DNA from 2 places in the Agromyces sp. Root1464 genome. Region 2 is predicted to be linked to the other one. Evidence: predicted binding sites of a transcription regulator. Region 2 holds the regulator's gene; the other holds the start of a gene.
What was found. The regulator HspR, encoded in region 2, represses chaperone genes until heat shock. The targets are predictions, from matches to a motif close to AAGTTGAGTCNNNNNGACTCAACTT.

Region 1: ASD23_RS00775 (ATP-dependent Clp protease ATP-binding subunit) is a predicted target of HspR. The motif match lies at 6,585-6,609, and genes of this name have one in related genera.

What each region holds. Positions count from the first base shown of each region.
Region 1 covers NZ_LMFU01000001.1:163,185-173,733, reverse strand. The annotation lists gene ASD23_RS00785 (SDR family oxidoreductase) at 126-557, opposite strand; gene ASD23_RS18725 (HIRAN domain-containing protein) at 674-1,669, shown strand; gene ASD23_RS18720 (hypothetical protein) at 2,182-2,607, opposite strand; gene ASD23_RS00780 (SIR2 family protein) at 2,938-6,396, opposite strand; gene ASD23_RS00775 (ATP-dependent Clp protease ATP-binding subunit) at 6,622-9,225, shown strand; gene ASD23_RS18715 (hypothetical protein) at 9,317-10,549, opposite strand, start outside.
Region 2 covers NZ_LMFU01000001.1:1,237,213-1,247,761, reverse strand. The annotation lists gene ASD23_RS05715 (alkaline phosphatase D family protein) at 1-971, opposite strand, end outside; gene ASD23_RS05710 (DUF817 domain-containing protein) at 1,088-1,993, opposite strand; gene ASD23_RS05705 (class I SAM-dependent methyltransferase) at 2,011-3,141, opposite strand; gene ASD23_RS05700 (cation-translocating P-type ATPase) at 3,246-5,993, shown strand; gene ASD23_RS05695 (hypothetical protein) at 6,072-6,800, shown strand; gene ASD23_RS05690 (heat shock protein transcriptional repressor HspR) at 6,806-7,222, opposite strand; gene ASD23_RS05685 (DnaJ C-terminal domain-containing protein) at 7,232-8,227, opposite strand; gene ASD23_RS05680 (nucleotide exchange factor GrpE) at 8,367-8,960, opposite strand; gene dnaK (molecular chaperone DnaK) at 8,963-10,549, opposite strand, start outside.

The sequences.
Region 1 (10,549 bases), 1.1 Mb from region 2:
GGCGCCCGTAATCGTAGATGGTCGAACCGCCATCGATCGATCTATCGGGATCGGGCCGCTATTTAGCCCGGCCTGCTGGGGGCTCGAAGCAGACTACGGGTATATCACCGCTGCTGGCATCAACTCTATGACCTGTCGCCGCGTCCGTAGATCATGCCGGCCTTGAGGACCGTGTAGTCGAGGCCCGAGTCGCGGATCAGCTCTTCGGCCGCCCATTTCGACTCGTGGTACGGCGACCCGCAGTCGGGCCGCGCCCGCAGGAAGCTCAGCATGATGACCTTGCGCACCCCGGCGCGCTTGGCCGCCTCGATCACACTCGCGGTGCCCTCGATGTGCACCCGCTGGTAGGTCTGGTCGCCGATCTCGCGGTTGATGCCCGCGCAGTGCGCGACGACCTCGCACCTCTCGAACGCTCGGGCCAGCGCGTCGAAGTCACTGGTGTCGACGCCGGTGCGGCGAGAGATGACGACGGATGCCTCGGGCCCGAGCCGTTCGGCCAGGTGGCGTCCGACGAGTCCGGTGCCGCCGGTGATCGCTGTACGGGGGTGTTGGGTCATGACTGAGACCGTACAACGCGGTCGGCCCATCGTCCCCCGGTTTGGGGGACGTGTGCCGAGAGCGCCGGCCGCTAGGTTCTTCGTAACCGCGCCCTACCGCGAAAGGAACACTAGACATGGACTACCTCCTCGCCAAACCCGACGCCTACCCCAATGTCGAGGTTGCCGGCGAGGCCTGGAGGGAACGAGAAATCACGACGGCCGTCGGTCGAAATCCAAGACTCGACGAGGAGATTGAGGTCAGCGTTCCTGCGGTCCTGGTACCCGAACCAGACAATCCTCACGACCGAAACGCAATCTCTGTTCGAGTGGGCGGCCAGGTCGTCGGTTACATCGAGCGAGCTGATACCAAGAAGTACCTAAAAGATGTTCAACGTGTAACGGCTTCAGGCCACGCACCCGCCACCAATGCGCGGATCTGGATGGTTCGCCGCGACCATCGCGAAGACGGGACGCGATTCTACTCCCGCATTACCATCACGCTCCCCTGGGAGGGTGGCCTCAATCTTCCTCGCAACAATCCTCCGGCAACGGCATATACGTTGCTCCCGTGGGGTGCCGGACTCCAGGTGACGGGCGAAGAGGCGCATTTCGATCGAATCAAGCCGTATGTCACCGGCGAAGACGTTGATCTCATCCTGGTCACGCTCCATCGAACCCAGAAGTTGTTGAAGAGCGGTGAAGCACGAGACATCGTGGATGTACGGCTAGACGGGCAGCGGATCGGAGAGCTGACCCCAACAACCTCCCGCCACTTCCTTGCGACGATCGACCACACCAATGGGAGGGGTGCGGACGTTGCCGCATATGCGCGAATCAAGGGCTCCCAGCTCAGTGCCGAGGTCACTATCCAAGGCGCGAAGGCTACTGAGCTTGCTGACGAGTGGCTGAATGGCGCACTTGTGACGCTTCCTGCGCTGATCCCCGCTGCTGCCGCCTACGAAGTTCCTGCGGCATACGTCCCGCAGCCGAATGCACTTCGAGAGTCGCAGTCGGCACGACCCGTCGTAGCTTCAAAGGCGAGCTCGTCAAAGTCTGGATGTCTCGGGGTTGTCGCGATGCTCGCGGCTCTCGGGTCGGCTGGGCAAATCCTCATCAATTACCTTGCGTGATGACGATCTAGTTCCATCGATGGCGGGTTCGTATCGACGGGTGCTCAAAGGTGACGAGGTGGTTGTCACGACCGTCCATCATGCTGCCTTTGACATCGTGTGGTCGAATCGTGTATCTGCTCTTCGGCCACCACCTTCGACTCGTGGTGCAAGTATCCGAGGTCTCGGGGGGAGGGTGCACCCCGGCCCCCGAGACGATGCCGCTCGCGTATGCGTCGCTTCGTAGATCGACTTCTCATCGGGTCACCGACCGAACCTTTGCAGGTGATGCAGATGATGCAGGAGGAAGTCGTCTCTTGAACAACGATCACCTAGTGGCCGGTCTACCGGCGGTCGCTGGGTCTCGGCTTTGGCCGCTCGGACTCGATGAGTTCCTCGAAGTCCTCTTCGGGGTTCGATCTCGCTCTGAGATTCATCATTTCTTCGTCGTCTCCTCGCGGTCCTTAGACGTTTTCTCTTCACGACCCTTCGACTGCAGCTGACCCGAGCCAATTAGTGCTTCGAACACCTCCTCAACCTCCGATGGGGGGTTGGGTTGGGACGGTTCCTTCGGTGTCATCGTTTACTGCTCCCTCCGTGAACGCTGCGTTAAGAATGGCGACAACTAACGTGGTTGCGACCGCGGCGATAAGTAGCCTGAACGCCCATTTGGTGTACTTGCCTCTGCGCTGATTTGCCTCGTTGCGTAGACGAATCTCAGAGGCCTTCATCCTCAGCAGGTAGGTCTCGAGTGCCTCAGGGGATTCACACGTATCAAGCCATCGGTCGACGAGCGCCTGACCTGTGGGCTGCTTTATCGCTACAGGCCAGAGCGCTGACGCGGCGACGATGATGGTCGCAAGGGTGAGTCCAAGAGGTATCGTGCCAAGAAACCAAGTCTCTGCCCGAATCAAGCCTGAAGATGTCGCCGCAGCCACCACTCCTGCGGAAACTACCACGAACGATGCCTTCGTATCGATGGACCTTGAGCGCTCCCATGCGGAGCCACGCAAAGTGTCTAGCTCCGCACTAAGGAGTCGCGTTCGCGTCGTCGTGCCTCTTGCCGATTTAGCCCTTGTCACGCGCCGTGGTCCCCTTCGCCATTCGCTGAGCTTAGTGATAGCGCACGCTCAAGCGGCACCCCCACTTGGGGCACGTACGAAGAGCAGGAAGGCGGCATAGTTTGCTACGGGTGAGGCGGGGTTGAGCGTGGATATGTACTGCCGTCTGCGGGTAGCAGCATGATCGCTTTCCGCTTGGTCGATTGCGTGTACGACCCGGTAACGCTCCTAAGCCTGAGGCGCGTTGAGCCACTCGGTGGGCCCAGAAATCCCTTTGGATGTGGCGAGGTCCACAAGAGCGCTCAACTCGGAAGGCGGAACTCGAGCGTGGAGCTGGGGAACAATCTCTGCCAGTCGGTACCCGATCGCTGCTAGATCAGTCACCGGTGTGTGGGCAAGAAGGTGCGCGATGAACCGTAGAACAGCTGTCGATTGAGTCTTGAGGAGGCCGTCATTCTTTCCCAACTCCTGCAGATCAAATGCACGGACAAATCCCACCGGATGTTTGAGGATCATTTCAACTGCGGTTGGGAACTCCGCTTCTAGCTTCGCGACGACCGATCCCAACTCATTTGCCTCCTGCTGGCTTGGTGCCCCGCCAACGCCAACAAGGCGATCGTTGACGTATCGTCCGATCCACTCGCCCCAGGATTTGTCAACGTCCTCAGTCGTCGAGTAATCCAAGACTCGGGAGAGCGCCGCTGCGAACCTCTCTCGCTGATTTGTGCTTGCCGTGCCCAGGAATGTCGCCAGCACCAAAGGTCGCCGCTCGGAATCCCATGCCGCGATGTAGACGAGCAACTCGAAGTACTGCCGGCTCTGCCCGTCGCTGAGCGCGCCTACTACTCGCGGCAAGGCGCCGACCACAGCTTCAAAGAATCCCGCCGCGAGCATCGCGAGATTGAAGCGGGCCCCGTACAGATATCCATCCCAGGCTTGTTTGGCCGCCCGCTCGTCGACCGACCAATCAAACAGGGGGAACAGAACGGTGCGGGCGAACTCGTCGTCTGCGCCAAACAGAAAGTACAACTCGCTACCGAACGCCGGGACGACGGCGTCGCGAGCTGGACTAGCCGCGCTCAGCATCGTCTCGATTGAATTGCGCATGTCCACGGGAATGCCTTGCCATTGATCCCCTGCGACCGCCCATACGCGACTGATCATGTAGATCCAGAAGTCAGCCGCATGGCCAGGCCAGGAATTTAGTGCCAAGCTCACCCATTCCGCGTCCCGATCGTGAGAGAACTGCGTTGACTGGGCGGCCCAAAGCGAGTCCACGATCTGCGCCGCTCGATCGAGTAACTCAAATGGCATCTCGCTAGGTGCTCCGCTTTTCGCGCCAGCCCGCAAGAGTCGAGCGATATGTTCGGGCAGCGTTGAGGATTCGGTCGCTGTCGCAGCGCGCTCCAGCATCTGTGGCCACAATTCCCCAGGCGCGCTGCTTGACCAACCGGCTAGAACGGCTCCACGGACGGTATTCACAATTGGAGAAAACTCCTTGCCCGACACCTCGTCCCAGATGCGCAACCCGAGATCAGGCTCGTTTGAGCACAACGCGGCCAAGGCTTGCAGGGTGCCGTCCCAAGTCGGCCCATCAAGAAACACCTGGGCATAGTCAGCAGTCATCAGCTCCCGCAAAGTACGACTCAGGTCTGCCGTTAAGCGCGAGGCGAGTTCCCCCTGGTCATAGAGTGAAGATTCGGCGGCCACACCTGACCATGAGTAGTGAGTAAAGTCCTCATGATCGGTCACAGGAACGGTGGGATGCTGCTGGCCGATCTGCTCCAGCGCGACGTGAACTTCCTGCCAATTCGGCGCCTTGCCCGCCATGAATGCGATGAGGTTGAGCACGCGGTGAACTTGCAGGTCGTCCTGTTGGTTGTGGGCCAAAACGCGCTGAAGCAGGGCGGCGAGCGGTTCGCTGCTTGCTTCCGGCACCGCTTCGCCCAGGAGTCGGTAGACCTCATGGTGAACTGATACGTCGAAGATTAGGTCGTGGCGCATGACCCACTCGAGTTTCGCGTCAGGGTCGACTGGCGATTTAGCCATCCTGTGAAGTGCTAGCCGTCGAAACAACGCAAATTCGGAAGCGATCCAACGTTCAGACAGATGGTCGTCAGGCGAGCTCTCGCTTAGCGACCGAAGCGCATCGATCACGAGGTTGGTCGTCGAGGATCTATGTGAATCCTGCTCGTGATCTTCGATCGCGGATCGACCGAAGCTCAGGGGGTCAAAGGATAGGCCTTGGTTGTACGACTTGAGCAATTGGTACGCGGAGACCAGCGCGCTTTCGAACATCAATAGTGTCGATTCCTCGTCGATATCCTTCTGTTCTCTCAGCTTGAACCACGCAGCGGATGCCGCGTGGTAGTCGAGAGTCCATTCGAGTTCGGCGTCAGGTACCCGGTCATCGATACCCTCAGAATCACCCGCGAACTGGTAGCGCCGATGAAGGGCAAGGCGGGAGTCGAGCCCAATCCGGAGCAACATGATGAGGAGATCTGCGTCATCTGGCATCTGGAATGCTCCAATGAGCTGCTCGATGACGCGGGGCATGCCGCGCAATTGTGGTGCATGAGACAGCAGTACGGGAACCCACCGACGGAAGGCGGCTCTATCTAGCTTGGCTAGAGACACCGACTCGCGTGCGATCGTGGCCAGGAATGTCGAACTTACTTCCGTCGCGTTTCGTTGAAACACGCCAAGCGCGGCCGCTTGGGCGGATGGGTCGGCCACAAACGTGCGCGCAAACCAGCGGCCAAGCGACTCGGTCGCAACTCCATGCGCGCCTGGGCGGAAGTTCTCGAGAAAGATTGGCTGTGATTCGCACCAGTCCAACCAGTCAACGCCCTTGGCCAGAGAGTCGAACAACTCGCCACCGAGGGGGGTCGCGACAGTGTCTTCCAGATAGTCGCGTTCCACCGGTGTCTGCGGCGGCTTGCCTGAGAGTAAGTCTTGCATCCGCGACCGGTGGTCGAGCGCACCCATCTGAGCGCGCTCTGCCCACGCTTCCAACACGTCCGTTAGAGCTTGGAAATCGTTCGCCGTGGAAAAGCTGATGGGTCTAACGCCCAGTGCAGCCCACTCGGGATTCGACCCATTCTCCGTCAGAATGTATCGGTTTCCGCCGTCACCCAGGCCTCTAGCGAGATAGTTCACAATCAGGTCGTTGTGGCTATACCCAACGAACAGCACGGTGTATTCGCGGAACATCTGCTCAAGGAAACGCGATGCCCAACCGTCCGTTAGGTAGGCCCGCCCAAAGTCGCGATCCGTTAGAACGAACTCATTTGCACCTCGCAATATGGAACCGTGAAGGTGCACGATGCCTTCAAAGCTTCGACCCAGCGGCAATGCCGGCGCAAAGTAGGTGCTGTCGACAAGGATTCCCTGTTCCGCGGCAGCGGTCAGCAAATGGTTGTCGTAGTTTGTGGTCACAATGCGGATGGCTTTGCTGCTTGCGCCGAGGCGAAGAAGCGCCTGGTGATTCTCGTTTGGTGTTGAGCCCGGAGCACCAACGATCTCGCGTGTTCGAGATCGAACATCCAATCCGTCGAGGTCGAGGCGACCAAGGAATACATCTGGGCGTGACTCTGCCTCAGATGTGAAGGGCTGATTGAAGTGTGATGCGATCTGTGCCGCGAGCTCGCCGAACAACGGCAAGGAGGACGGCGCCTTCTTGGACACCCCGGCTCCAACAAACAACACAAGACGGCCCGACTGGTGTGCCTCAATCAACTCGGTAGGTATGTCGACATCACTTGTCAGATACACCCGGCCTCCATCCACGCCGCAACTTCAATGCAGAGCCTAGGACAGGGCGGGATCTAACGCTTGCGGGTTTGCATGGGAATACCCACGCCCCCTCCGCGTTGAACTTGAGCGTACCCCGCTCAACTTCCAGGAGGATTGGTGCCCGAAGACTTCAACCCCGAAGCCGGCGCGAGCTCGTTCGACGAGTTTCTCGCCCGCTATCTCGCGGGTGAGCAGGCGCGTCAGGCTCGGTCGATCGACCTCAGCCGGTTCCTGACCGCCCGTACTCAAGGCATCCTGCGTCAAGCAGGACGCTTCGCGCTCGAGCGCGGCCAGACCGAGCTCGACGCCCTGCACATCCTGCGCGTGATCGTCGAGGACGAGAGCGTCAAGCAGGCGATCGCCCGCATCGGCGTCGCCCCCGAGCGGCTCATCACCGCGACCGAGGCGCGCCTGCCCGCTGCCGGCGACACCGCCGACATCAACGCGGCCACGATCACTCCGAGCGCCTCCCGCGCACTGTTCCACAGCTACCAGGTGGCGCGCTCGGCCGGCTCGACCTACATCGACCCCGAGCACCTCTTCTTCGCGCTCGTGCTGGGGCAGGACGCCCCGGCCGGTCAGGTGCTCGCGCGCGCCGGCGTGACCGCCGAGGCCCTCACGCAGGGCATGCGCGAGACGGTCGAAGCCAGCATGCCGGGCGCCGATGACGCGGATGCCTCGGGCATGCCGGGCGCCGGGGCATCCGACACCCCCATGCTCGACAAGTTCGGCACCGACCTCACCGAGCTGGCCGCGAACGGCGAGCTCGACCCCGTGATCGGCCGTGCCGACGAGATCGAGCAGACCATCGAGATCCTCAGCCGCCGCACCAAGAACAACCCGGTGCTGATCGGCGAGGCCGGCGTCGGCAAGACGGCGATCGTCGAGGGCCTCGCCCGCGCGATCGTCGAGGAGTCGGTGCCCGAGGCACTGCTCGACAAGCGCGTCATCTCGCTCGACCTGCCCGGCATGCTCGCGGGCACCCGCTACCGCGGCGACTTCGAGGAGCGCCTCACCAAGACCATGGAGGAGATCGCCGCGCACAAGGGCGAACTCATCATCTTCATCGATGAGATCCACACCGTGGTCGGTGCGGGGGGCTCGGGCGACGGCGGCACCGACGCGGGCAACATCCTGAAGCCGCGCCTCGCGCGCGGTGAGCTGCACCTCGTGGGTGCGACCACGCTCAAGGAGTACCGCGCCATCGAGAAGGACCCTGCCCTCGAGCGCCGGTTCCAGCCGGTGCGCGTGGGGGAGCCCTCGATCGAAGACGCCGTGCTGATCCTGCACGGGCTGAAGCCCGCCTACGAGGAGCACCACGGCGTGCAGTACACGGATGCCGCGCTGCGCGCCTCCGTGGAGCTGAGCGCCCGCTACCTCACCGACCGCGTGCTGCCCGACAAGGCCATCGACCTCATCGACCAGGCAGGCGCGCGTCTGCGGCTGAAGCTCGGCATGAAGACGGATGTCTCCGCGCTCATCGCGCGGCTCGCCGACCTCGAGGCAGACAAGAACGCCGCTGTGGGCGCCGAGCACTACGAGGAGGCCTCGCGCATCCGCGACGAGATCTCGAAGGTGCAGGATCGGCTCGATGCGGCCACCGAGAAGGGGCGCGCCGCGGCATCCGCTGGGCTCCGCTCTGACGCGGCCGAGCGCTCGACCGTGATCGACGAAGCTGAGATCGCCGCGGTGATCTCGCGGGCCACCGGTATTCCGGTGAACCGCCTCACCGAGAGCGAGCGCGAGCGCCTCGGCGACCTCGAGGGCGAGCTGCACGCGCGCGTCATCGGCCAGGACGACGCGGTCACCGCGGTCGCCAAGGCCGTGCGGCGCAGCCGCACCGGCATGGGCGACGCCAAGCGCCCGGTCGGTTCGTTCCTGTTCCTCGGGCCGACGGGTGTCGGCAAGACCGAGCTGGCGCGTGCGCTGGCGTCGTCCCTCTTCGACGACGAGCATGCGATCGTGCGCTTCGACATGAGCGAGTTCGGCGAGCGGCACACGGTGTCGCGACTCGTCGGCGCCCCTCCCGGATACGTCGGCTACGACGAGGCCGGGCAGCTCACCGAGCGCGTGCGGCGCAACCCGTACTCGATCGTGCTGTTCGACGAGATCGAGAAGGCGCACCCCGACGTGTTCAACCTGCTGCTGCAGGTGCTCGACGACGGACGCCTGACCGACGGCCAGGGTCGCACGGTCGACTTCCGCAACACGGTGATCGTGATGACCTCGAACCTCGGTTCGGAGTTCCTCGCGTCGCGTTCGGGAGCGCTCGGCTTCGTGGCATCCGCTGATGGCTCTGGCTTCGCGTCGCAGGACGACGTGCGCCAGCGCGTCATGGGCAAGGTGCGCGAGGCCATGCGCCCCGAGTTCCTGAACCGCATCGACGAGATCGTGCTGTTCCAGAAGCTCGACGAACCGCAGCTCGCGCAGATCGTGCGCCTCATGCTCGGCGCCACCGCGTCGCGGCTCGCCGCGCGCGAGGTCGCCTTCGAGGTGACGGATGCCGCGGTGTCGCTGCTGGCCGAACGCGGCTACGAGCCCGAGTACGGTGCCCGGCCCCTGCGCCGCGTCATCCAGCGCGAGATCGACGACCGCATCAGCGACCTGTTCGTGAGCGGTGCGCTCGGCGACGGCGAGGGCGTGACGGTGGATGCCTCGGGCGGCGAGTTCGTCGTGGCATCCGTGCCCCGCGCGACCGTGACGGTGCCGCAGGCGGCGTAACCGCCTCGCGGCGTCGCACGTAACCGCGTGAAGCAGCGACCGTAACCAGTCGACAACGAACGCCCGGTCCCTTTGCGGGGTCGGGCGTTCGTCATCCCGCGGAAGACGGCAAGGTGGTCGCCGAGGGCGAGCCCTGACGCCTCCAGATTCGATATATCCGATCGACGGACCGGGTTCGGAGCCAAATCACCACCACGATGAGCACAGTAGACGGAGTAAAGAGCAGGGCAGCCCAGAAGAACTGAAGACCGAAGATGGGCGCCAGCGGGCTGGTCGAGAACTCGGGCAGGAGACCGAACACCGCGGTGGCAACCGCAAGAGTGACCATCACCCCAGCGAAAGCAGACACTGCGACGATCGTCAAAGTACCCCCTCCGGTGCGGAGCCCGGCCCGCCAGATCGCACGTTCGCGGGTGAAGTGTTCGACGAGCGATAGCAACATTGCGACGACTCCAATCAGGGCGGTGAGGATGACACCGCCTGCCACCACCCCGATCGGGACCGCGACGTCGAGTCCTGTGCGGGAGGCGAGAAAGAATGCAACGGCCACTAAGAGCACAAACAGAAAGAGGGCGAGACCGATTGCCAGCAGTCGCTCGCTCCAAGGCCGTCGGGCATCAGAGATCCGACTCAGCACGTTGCGGATTAGCACCACAAGTAGGCCAGCCATCACGAGTGCGCCGAGGACCTCGGCAACGCCCGTCGACTCCATCCAGAGGATCGCACCGTCGTTCCACGCTTTCACTTCGCGGGTTGCTGTCGTGTCGCCGCTTAGGACGGCGACGCCCGTCAGCACTGCGAGTGCGATCAACATCCTGACTGCATCTTTGACACCCGGTTGGTGAGAGATGCTGCGGAGTTGTTTCGTCATCGACCAGATCTGCCAACTGCAGAGCCCGAAGATCGCGAACCCCAGCACTGCTGTGGAGAGCTCGCCCACCGTCGTTGTCCAGGACGGGAACGTCTCGTTGCGGACGATGGCGTATCTGCCGATGAACCATGCGGCGAAGCCGAGTACCGGTCCGACTACCGCAGCAGCACCCAATGTCGGAGCGGCAACGGCGCCGACACGTCGAAGCCATTTCGGAACGAACCAGACCACCCCATGCCGCCAGAGGACGAGTGCATTGACGGTTCGGCCGAACTGCCACCGTCGACGCAGCGACCCGACCGACGTTGCTCCCTCAACGGCTTTTCGCTGACGATCGAGCGCCTCTGCGAGAACCGCCTCCGAAGATGACTCGAGCCCGGCAATCGATGCCGCTGTGACGGGCATGCCCGTCAGATGAAGCGCCGCTCGAAGATTCCCAAGTGCATCAAACCC
Region 2 (10,549 bases):
GACTGCGGGTCCTCACCCTCGCTCGAGTAGGTGCACACCCACGTCGTGCGGTCGTGCAGGTCGCTGCCCGGCCGGATCAGGATGCGGGCGTGCTCGGTGCCGGTGTCGCCGACGAGCGGGCCGGCGAAGGCCTGCAGGGTCGGCGGCACGGCCGGTGCGGTACCCGCGCGGACGCTCTGCACGTAGGCCGTCAGCGCCGTGAAGAACATCTCGCTGTCGGCGATCGCCCCCGCCGGCTGCACGGCCGCGCCGGCGGCGTTGTAGCACTTGTCGATCGTGAGGCTCGTGATGACGAAACGGCCGGCGCCGTGCGCGGCCTCGAGCATCGCGGGCGGGCGCCCGGCCGCCTGGCAGCTCAGCAGCACCCGCATCTGCCGCCAGTCGAGCAGCGACTCCCAACTGACGCGGATCTGGGTCGAGCGCCCGGTGAAGACCTTGCCGTCGACGACGCGCAGGTGGGCGACGAGCGGGTGATCGGTCGCCACGGGGAAGATCGTGTCGTAGTCGGAGTCGTTGCGGCTCGCCATGAGCGGCGCCGGCAGGTACCCGACCGTCGGGTTGAACTGGTCGGACTGCGCCATGTCGAGCAGCACGCCGCCTGCGGCGACGAACGCCTGGATCGAGGCGGCCTGGGCGGTGATGTACGCCCCATAGGTCGGCTCGTTGTTCGTGAAGCTGCCGAAGGCGATGAGGTCGACGCCCTGTTCGGTGGCGGGCTTCGCGGGATCGAACGGCACCACGGTGCATCCGGCCTTCGTGAACAGCTGGGTGAGACCCGTCGCGCTCGTCCACTGGTCGCGGAACTCGAGCACGGCGACGCGCACGGGGTTCTCATCGGCAGCGGCCGCCGGGCCGCCCTGCGTGATGAGTGCCGCAGCGGCTCCGACGGCGGCTCCACCGAGGAATCCACGTCGGCTCGTGAGCTGGCGATGCCTCGATTTCGTCGTCTGATTGTCGGATGTTTCGGTCACAGGGGCCTCCTCGGCGTCGACGTTGACGCGCGCGAACACAGCGCACGCGTCGGACATTATCTGAACCGGAGGGCGTGGCGTTGTACGAAAGATCGGATGAACGCCATAGGGCGTCACTATGACGACGCGGCAGAGTTGTCCGAAGAACTTCGTGGCGGATACACGAGGGTGACGAGCACGACCGAGATGATCATCAGCAGGAACCACGACACGAGTTTCGACGGCGACACGAGGTGCCAGCCGTCGAGCTGGTCGGGGTAGAGCCAGGCGCCGGCCCACGTGGCGATGTTCTCGGCGAACCAGATGAAGAGGGCGACGAGCACGAAGCTCACGAGCACGGGCATGCGCGGGGTGCGCCGCCAGACGCGGAAGTGCATCACGGTCGGCCACCACACCACGACGACCGCCGCGACCAGCACCCAGCGCAGGTCGACGATGAAGTGGTGGGTGAAGAAGTTCGCGTAGATGGCGACGGCCACGACCACGGTGAGCCATCGCCGGGGGTACCGCGTGAATCCGAGGTCGAAGAGCCGGTAGACGCGCACCATGTACGAGCCGACGGCCGCGTACATGAAGCCGGTGAAGAGCGGCACCCCTGCGATGCGCAGCACGCCGTCGCCGTCGTACGACCACGAGCCGACGTCGGTCTTGAAGATCTCCATGACCGTGCCCGTGAGGTGGAAGAGCACGATGACCCAGAGTTCGCGCCCCGACTCGAGTCGCGTCGCGACCATCACGACCTGGATCACGACGGCGGCGATCGTGAGCGCGTCGTTGCGCGCGAGCGCCGCGTCGTCGGGGTACCAGAGCCTCGCGGCGACGATCGCGGCGAGCAGTGCCGCGCCGAAGATGCAGGCCCAGGCCTGCTTGGCGCCGAACACGAGGAATTCGATGAACCCGGCACGGATGCCGCGCTCCGACGCTCCTGCGAGCAGGCGATGCGCACCGCGGTCGAGGGCCAGCTCGACCGCGGTGAGCTGCCGCGCGTCCTCCCGGTCGCCACGCTGCGATGGGCCGGTCACGACCGGCACCTCTCCGGTCATCCCGCCCGCCGCGAGGCCGTCACCGTGAACTTCGGATTCCGGGCGATCTGCCGGGTGCGCCCGACGACGCGTTCGAGGAGCGGGCGATACCCCAGGTGGGAGTTCCACACGCACCACAACTCGCCACCGGGTGCCAGCGCGCGCGCCGCGTCGGCGAAGAGGTGGGCGGCGATGCCGGTCGAGATCGCCGCGTCGCTGTGGAACGGCGGATTCAGCACGATGAGTCGCTCGCTCGCGTCGACGAGCGCTTCGAGGCCGTCGGCGCGGGTGACGTGCACCCGATCCGAGACCCCGTTGGCCTCGGCGGTGAGCCGAGCGGATGCCGCGGCAGACGCCGATCGATCGGTCGCCGTGACCCGCAGCGCCGGACGCGCCCGAGCGAGCCACGACGCCACGACGCCCGTGCCGCACGCGAGATCGACGGCGGTCGCGGCATCCGGAACCGCGTCGCCCAGTTGCGCGAGCAGGAACCGGGTGCCGATGTCGATCCCGGTGCCGGCGAAGACGCCGCCGTGGGCGACGACCGTGAGCCCGAGGTCGTCGTGCCGGGCGCTCCGCGGCCAGCGCGGCCCGTCGGACGACGGCCGCACGACGGGCTCGCGCGCGAAGAGCACTCGAGACTTCTGCCGGGCGCGGCTCACGTCGAGCCGCCCGAAGCTCTGCCCGAGCATGTCGTTCATCGCGAGCGACATGTGCTTGATCCTGCCGCCGGCGACGACCACGACCTCAGGGCCGGCGTGCGCGGCGATGAGCTGCGACACCTCGTCGAGCCGGTCGAGCGATCGCGGCAGGCGCATGAGCACGAGCCGCGCGCCCGAGACGAGGTCGGGCCCGAGCGTGAGCGAGCGCACCTTGCCGTCGGAGCCGAGCCTGCCCGCGTTCTGGGCGAGCGCCCGCTCCCCCGTCACGAGGTCCTGGTGCACCCGGATACCGCGGCCGCCGGCGTCCGCCGCGGCGAGCGCGAGCGCCCCGTAGGAGTCGTCGATGACGACGATCTCCCCCGGCCCCGCCTCGCCGATGAGCGCCGCGGCCTCGTCGAGGATCAGGCGGTCCGCGGCATCCGATGCCTCGAGCCCCGAGCCCTCGACATCGGGATGGCGCCGCAGGGCGTCGAAGTCGAAGGACATCCCCCAAGGGTACGGCGCGTCGAACTGATCTCGGATGCCTCTCCCGCTGGAGACATCCGCCCCACTAGCCTGTCGAATGTCGGCACGACTTCTGGGGGTTCTCCATGACCATCGAAGCTCAGCACATCAGTCCGGACGAGCACGCCGTCGAATGGTGGGCGCTCGCCCCCGCCGACGTGGTCGTTCAGGTGAAGACCGAGGCCGCTCGCGGGCTGACCGCCGCCGAGGCCGAACGGCGCCTCGCCGAGGCCGGGCCCAACGCCCTGCAGAGTGCGCCGCCGCCGAGCGTCTGGCGCATCGCGCTCAGCCAGGTGCTCGAGCTCATGACGCTCATGCTCATCGCGGTGACGATCGTGTCGCTCCTCATCGGGCAGGTCACGACCGCCATCATCGTGGCGGTCCTGGTGCTGTTCAACGTGATCACGGGCACCCAGCAGGAGGTGAAGGCCCGCCGCAGCGTCGACGCGCTCGCGAAGCTGCAGACGCCGAAGGCGCGGGTGATCCGCGACGGGGTGCTGCTCCAGATCGATGCGACCGGGCTCGTGCCGGGCGACATCGTCGAGCTGGAATCCGGTGATCTCGCTCCCGCCGACGGCCGGATCCTCCGATCGGCGAACCTCGAGACCCAGGAGTCGTCGCTCACCGGCGAGTCGCTGCCGATCCCGAAGGGACCGGCCGAGAACACCGCAGGGACCGCCCTCGCCGACCGCACCTCGATGGTGTTCCAGAACACGTCGATCACCCGGGGCACGGCGCGCATCGTCGTCGTCGAGACCGGCATGCGCACCCAGATGGGCCGCATCGCATCGCTGCTCTCGCAGGTGGGCGACAAGAAGTCCCCCCTCCAGCTCGAGCTCGACGGCCTCACGAAGGTGCTCGGCATCATCGCGTGGAGCGCCGTGCTCGTCATCGTGCTGATCGGCTTCGCGCGCGGACAGAGCCTCGATGAGCTGCTCTTCCTCGCCACGGCCGTCGCGATCTCGGCGATACCGACGGGCCTGCCGGTCTTCGTGCAGAGCCTGCTCGCCTGGGGCGCGTCGAAGCTGGCGAAGGAACGTGCGATCGTCACCTCCCTGAACGACGTCGAGACGCTCGGCGCGACGAGCGCGATCTGCTCCGACAAGACCGGCACCCTGACCCTGAACATGATGACCGTGCGCACCGCCTGGTTCGGCGGCAACACCTACCGGGTCACCGGTGAGGGCTACTCGTTCGAGGGCACGGTGCTGGGCACCTCCGACGAGCCGATCGACGCGCCGACCCTCGGGCTCGCGATCGGCCTGCCGAACGACGCGACGGTCTCGCCCGACGGCGACGTGGTCGGCGACCCCACCGAGGCGGCGCTCGTGGTGCTCGCCGCCAGGCTCGGCATCGATGCCGACCAGGCGCGCAAGGACTACCCCCGCCTCGCCGAAGTGCCGTTCGACTCCGACTACAAGTTCATGGCGACGCTGCAGCGCATCCCCTACCGCGGAGAGCAGCGACTCGTGCTCATCGTGAAGGGCGCGCCCGACGTGGTGCTCGGACGTTGCACGACGATGCTCAGCGAGACGCGGGAGGTCGTGCCCGTGGCATCCGACGCCGCCACAGCGGAGCTCGAGCGGATGTCGGCGACCGGCCTGCGCACCCTCGCGATCGCCGCTCGGTTCGTCGACGACGCCGACGAGGGCCGCATCGCGGCCGACCCGATGTCGTGGGTCGCTGAACTGTCGCTGATCGGCATCGTCGGCATCGTCGACCCGCTGCGCACGGAGGCGAAGGACGCCGTCGCGGTCGCCCACAACGCCGGCATCGACGTGCGCATGATCACGGGCGACCACGCCGTCACCGCGGGCGCGATCGGCGCAGAGCTCGGGCTCGGCACCGGGGCCGTCAGCGGAGCCGACCTCAAGCAGATGAGCGACGAGGAGCTCAGCCGGCGGCTGCCGGACCTGCACGTATTCGGCCGGGTCACGCCCGACGACAAGCTGCGACTCGTCGGCCTCCTGCAGGCCGACGGCGCCATCGTCGCCATGACGGGCGACGCCGTGAACGATGCCGCGGCCATCAAGCAGGCGAACATCGGCGTCGCGATGGGCTCGGGATCGGAGGTGACGAAGCAGGCCGCGAAACTCGTGCTCACCGACGACAACTTCGCGACCCTCGTGCATGCCGTCGAGATCGGCCGCATCGTCTACTCCAAGATCACGGCGTACCTGCGATTCCAGATGACGCAGCTGCTCAGCCTCATCATGCTGTTCCTGGCGGCGAGCGCGTTCTCGATCGCCGAGGGCGTGGCGCTGTTCCCGGCGCAGGTGCTGTTCATCAACTTCTTCGTGGCACTGTTCGCGGTCTTCGCGATCGCCGCCGACGCGAACCCGCCCGGCATCATGAACCACCCGCCACGGGATCCGAAGATCGGCGTCGTCAACCGGGTCTCACTCGTCGAGTGGCTCGTCTACGGCGCCGTCATCTTCCTGATCGCGCTCGTGCCGCTCCTCTGGGGGCCCGACGAACCGAGCCCGGTCGAACCGACCGCGTCGATGACGATGGCCTACGTCGTGCTCGGACTCGCCACCGTGCTGAGCGCCCTGCTCATGCGCCGCACGCCCGAGTCGGGTCTGCTGGCGCCCATCGCGGCGGTCGCCAAGATCCTCGTCTGGCCGGTGCTGCTCATCGTCGCGTCGACCGAGATCGGCTTCCTGCAGCGTGCGCTCGGCACCGTCTCGCTCACGGGCTGGCAGTGGCTCGGCTGCATCGGCCTCACGATGGTGCTGCTGGTCGTCGTCGAGGGCGACAAGTGGTTCCGTCGGCGCCGGCTCGCACGCCGCCTCGCGGCGAATCCCGTCGCCGCCACCGTCGGCATCCGCTGACGTCCGGGCCGGTGCTCCTGATCACGGCCGAATTCGCTGAGTGCGGCTCTCGGCGGGGTTTGCTACCCTCGGGTCCGCATGCAGGACGCACGAGCCGGGGGACGACGGGCGGCGCGACATGAGGTCGCGACGCCCGTGACGCGTCCCCGCCGCCAGGCGTCGCCGCGGGCGAGCTCGCCCCGCCGATCGCTCGCCGCCGCCGCCGTGCTCTCGGTGCTCGGCCTGCTCGCGGGCCTCGCCCTCGCGCCGCTGCCGCAACCCGCCGGCCTCGCCTCCTTCGCCGCCGCGAGCGGCCAGCACCGCGGCGAGGCGCAGGATCTCACGGTCGCAGCGGATGTCGCGGCGCCGACCGTCTCGCACGATTCCTACGTCGCGACCACCGGCACCCAGACGCTCGTCGCCGGCGGCACGAACGTCGACTGGGCCAAGCTCGTGCTCATCGAGGGCGGTTGGCCGTTGACCGAGGAGAACGTCACCTTCATGATGCGCTGGATGCGTCAGGAGAACGGCGCCGACAACTGGTGGAACCGCAACAACCCGCTGAACAACGGACAGGGGTCGGGCGGCGGCTCCGGCCTCGGCAGCTACCCGAGCCTCGTCGAAGCGGCCTACTACGCCGCCGAGAACCTGCAGTCGGGTCGCTATCCCGAGGTCGACGCCGCGCTCGCGCGAGGCGATTCGGCCGACGCCACCGCGCAGGCGATCTGGGCGTCGGCCTGGGCCTCGAGCCACTACGGGTACGGCACGCACTGGAGTTCGCGGCCCTACGACGTCATCGAAGCCCCGGCTTCGGCCTGGGGTCGCTGACCCGCCTACTCGCGCTCCAGCGGACGCCACACGACGACCGCGTTCTCGCGGCGCACGCGGGTTCCGGCTCGCAGCGAGATGACCTCGCCGGCCGAACCCGCCGCGAAGACGCGGCGGCCCGGGCGGTTCAGCATCTCGTCGGCGAGCGCGCCCTCGAGTTCGCGCACCCTGGCGCGCAGGGTCGCCACCTCGTCTTCGAGTCCGAGCACCCGTCGGATGCCCTCGAGGCTCACGCCCTCGCTCGAGAGCTGGGCGATCTCACGCAACTGCACGACGTCGTGCATCGAGTACCGCCGAGACTTGCCCGCGGTGCGGGTCGGCGAGACGAGCCCGAGCCGGTCGTACTGGCGCAGCGTCTGGGGGTGCATGCCCGCGAGTTCGGCGGCGACGGAGATGACGAAGAGCGGGCTCCTCTCGTTCATCTCCACCGCCTAGCCCTTCGCCTTCGCGAGCAGGTCGTCGCGGGGATTCTCGTCGGGCAGCAGCGCGGCGAACTCCTCGAGCTTCGCCTCCGCCTCCTTCGAGAGATGGGATGGAACGGCGACCTGCACGACCGCGAGCAGGTCTCCGGTGCCCTTCGGGGTCTCGACTCCGCGGCCCTTGACGCGCAGGACCCGGCCGCTCGGCGTGCCGGGGGCGACCCGCAGCTTGACGGGGCCGCCGCCGAGGGTCGGAACCTGGATCGTCGCGCCGAGGGCGGCCTCGGTGAAGGTGACGGGCACGGTGACCCTGAGGTTCAGGCCGTCGCGCTCGAAGACCGGGTGCTTGCGCACCGTCACGGTCAGCACGATGTCGCCGGGCTCGCCGCCGTCGGGCGAGGGCTGACCCTTGCCGCGCAGTCGGATCTTCTGCCCGTCGGCGACACCCGCGGGGATTCGCACCGTGATCGGCTTGCCCTCTGCGGTCTGCAGGGTGATCTGGTCGCCCTTGGTGGCCGTGACGAAGTCGAGCGTCGTCGACGCCGTGACATCCCGACCCTTGGTGGGCCCGCCGGCGCCGCGGTAGCCGCCGGTGGGCTGGCCGAAGCGGCCGCCGCCGAAGAGCCCGCCGAGCAGGTCGTCGTAGTCGCCGCCCTGCTGGAACGTGTAGGACTGGCCGCGACCGCCGCCGCCCTGGCCGAACATGCCGCCGAAGACGTCTTCGAAGCCGCCCGCGCCGCCGGCACTGCCGGGCGCGGTGAAACGCGCGCCGGAGCCCATGGCCCGCACGGCGTCGTACTCCTTGCGCTGCTCGGGATCGGCGAGCACGGAGTGCGCCTCGCTGATCTCCTTGAACTTCGCCTCGGCGGCAGCGTCACCGGGGTTGGAGTCGGGGTGGTACTTGCGCGCGAGCTTGCGGTACGTCTTCTTGAGGTCTGCGTCGCTCACGTCTTTGGAGACGCCGAGCACCTTGTAGAAGTCTTTGTCGAACCAATCCTGACTGGCCACCGGCACCTCCTCTTCTGAAATCTAGTCGGGTCTGTCTGTCGGGGCACGCGATCCCGCTGGTCGAGTAGCGACGAAGGAGCGTATCGAGACCTCGAACGGGTCTCGATACGCGCTTCGCGCTACTCGACCGGCGGATGCACTACTGCGGGGTCTTCACGACGACCTTCGCTGCGCGGAGCAGCGTGCCGCCGAGGGCGTACCCGGTCTCGACGACGTCGGCGACCGTGTCGATCTCGACGTCGTCGGCCGGCTGCTGGAAGATCGCCTCGTGCCGCTGCGGGTCGAACGGCTCGCCGACCTCGCCGAACGAGGTGAGGCCGAGCTTCTCGGCAGCGCCGCGCAGCTTCGCCGCGATGGTCGCGAACGGCGCGTCTCCGTCGAGGTCGCCGTGCTTCTCGGCCCGGTCGAGGTCGTCGAGCACGGGCAGCAGCACGGCCACGGCCGCACCGACGGCGCGCTCGCGCTCGAGCTCGCGGTTGGCCTCGGTGCGCTTGCGGTAGTTGGCGTACTCCGCGGTGATGCGCTTGAGGTCGGCGAGGTGCTCGTCGCTCGGATCCTGCACCTCGGCGTTCGCCGCGTTCAGGATGTCGTCGACCGTGAGCACCTCGTCGTCGTCACCGGCAGCGGATGCCGCGGCATCCGTCTCAGCCTCTGGCGTCTCGATATCGGGCCCCTCGGCCTCGATGAGTTCGTCATCGAGGCCTTCCGGCTCGTTCTCGTGCTTGCCTGACATGGTTACTTCTTCTCTTCTTCGTCGTCGATGACCTCGGCGTCGACCACGTCTTCGTCGGACGCGGCCTCTTCACCGGTGGGCGTCGCGTCTTCGCCGGCCGGAGCGGAGGCGTCGGCCTGGCTCTGCGCGTAGATCGCCTCGCCGAGCTTGCCCTGCGATGCGTTGAGCTTCTCGAACGCCGACTTCACGGCGTCGTCGTCTTCGCCCGCGAGCGCGGTCTTCAGCGCGTCGACATCGCCCTGCACCTCGGACTTTACGTCGGCGGGGAGCTTGTCGTCGTTGTCCTTGATCAGCTTCTCGATCGAGTAGACGAGCTGCTCGGCCTGGTTGCGGGTCTCAGCCGACTCGCGACGCGCCTTGTCTTCGGCGGCGTGCTCCTCGGCCTCGCGCACCATGCGCTCGATGTCGTCCTTCGGGAGGCTCGAGCCGCCCGAGATCGTCATGCGCTGCTCCTTGCCGGTGCCCTTGTCCTTCGCCGACACGTGCACGATGCCGTTGGCGTCGATGTCGAACGTGACCTCGATCTGCGGAATGCCCCGCGGCGCCGGCGCGATGCCGGTGAGCTCGAAGGTACCGAGTGGCTTGTTGTCGCGGGTGAACTCGCGCTCGCCCTGGAAGACCTGGATCGCGACCGACGGCTGGTTGTCGTCGGCGGTCGTGAAGGTCTCGCTGCGCTTGGTCGGGATGGCCGTGTTGCGCTCGATGAGCTTCGTCATGATGCCGCCCTTGGTCTCGATGCCGAGGCTGAGGGGGGTGACGTCGATCAGGAGCACGTCCTTGCGCTCGCCCTTGAGGACGCCCGCCTGGAGAGCGGCGCCGACGGCGACGACCTCATCGGGGTTGACGCCCTTGTTGGGCTCCTGGCCGGTCTCCTTCTTCACGAGCTCGCTGACCGCGGGCATGCGCGTCGATCCACCGACGAGCACGACGTGCGCGATGTCGGAGAGCTTGACGCCCGCCTCGCGGATGACGTCTTCGAACGGCTTCTTCGTGCGGTCGAGCAGGTCGCTCGTCATGTTCTCGAACTCGGCGCGCGTGAGCGTCTCGTCGAGGTTCGCGGGGCCGTTCTCGGTGAGCGAGAGGTAGGGCAGCTGGATGGACGCCTTCAGGTTCGAGGACAGTTCCTTCTTGGCCTGCTCGGCGGCCTCCTTCAGGCGCTGCTTGGCGATCTTGTCGTTCGAGACGTCGACGCCGGTCGACTCCTTGAACTTCTTGATGAGCCAGTCGACGACGCGCTGGTCCCAGTCGTCGCCGCCGAGGCGGTTGTCGCCGGCGGTCGCCTTCACCTGGATGGTCGAGAAGTCGTCGTCCTTGCCCACCTCGAGGAGGGACACGTCGAACGTGCCGCCACCGAGGTCGAAGACGAGGATGAGCTCGTCCTCCTTGCCCTTGTCGAGGCCGTACGCGAGCGCGGCGGCGGTGGGCTCGTTGATGATGCGCAGCACGTTGAGGCCCGCGATCTCGCCGGCCTCCTTCGTCGCCTGGCGCTCGGCGTCGTTGAAGTACGCGGGCACCGTGATGACGGCGTCGGTGACGGTGTCGCCGAGGTACTGCTCTGCATCTCGCTTCAGCTTCTGCAGGATGCGCGC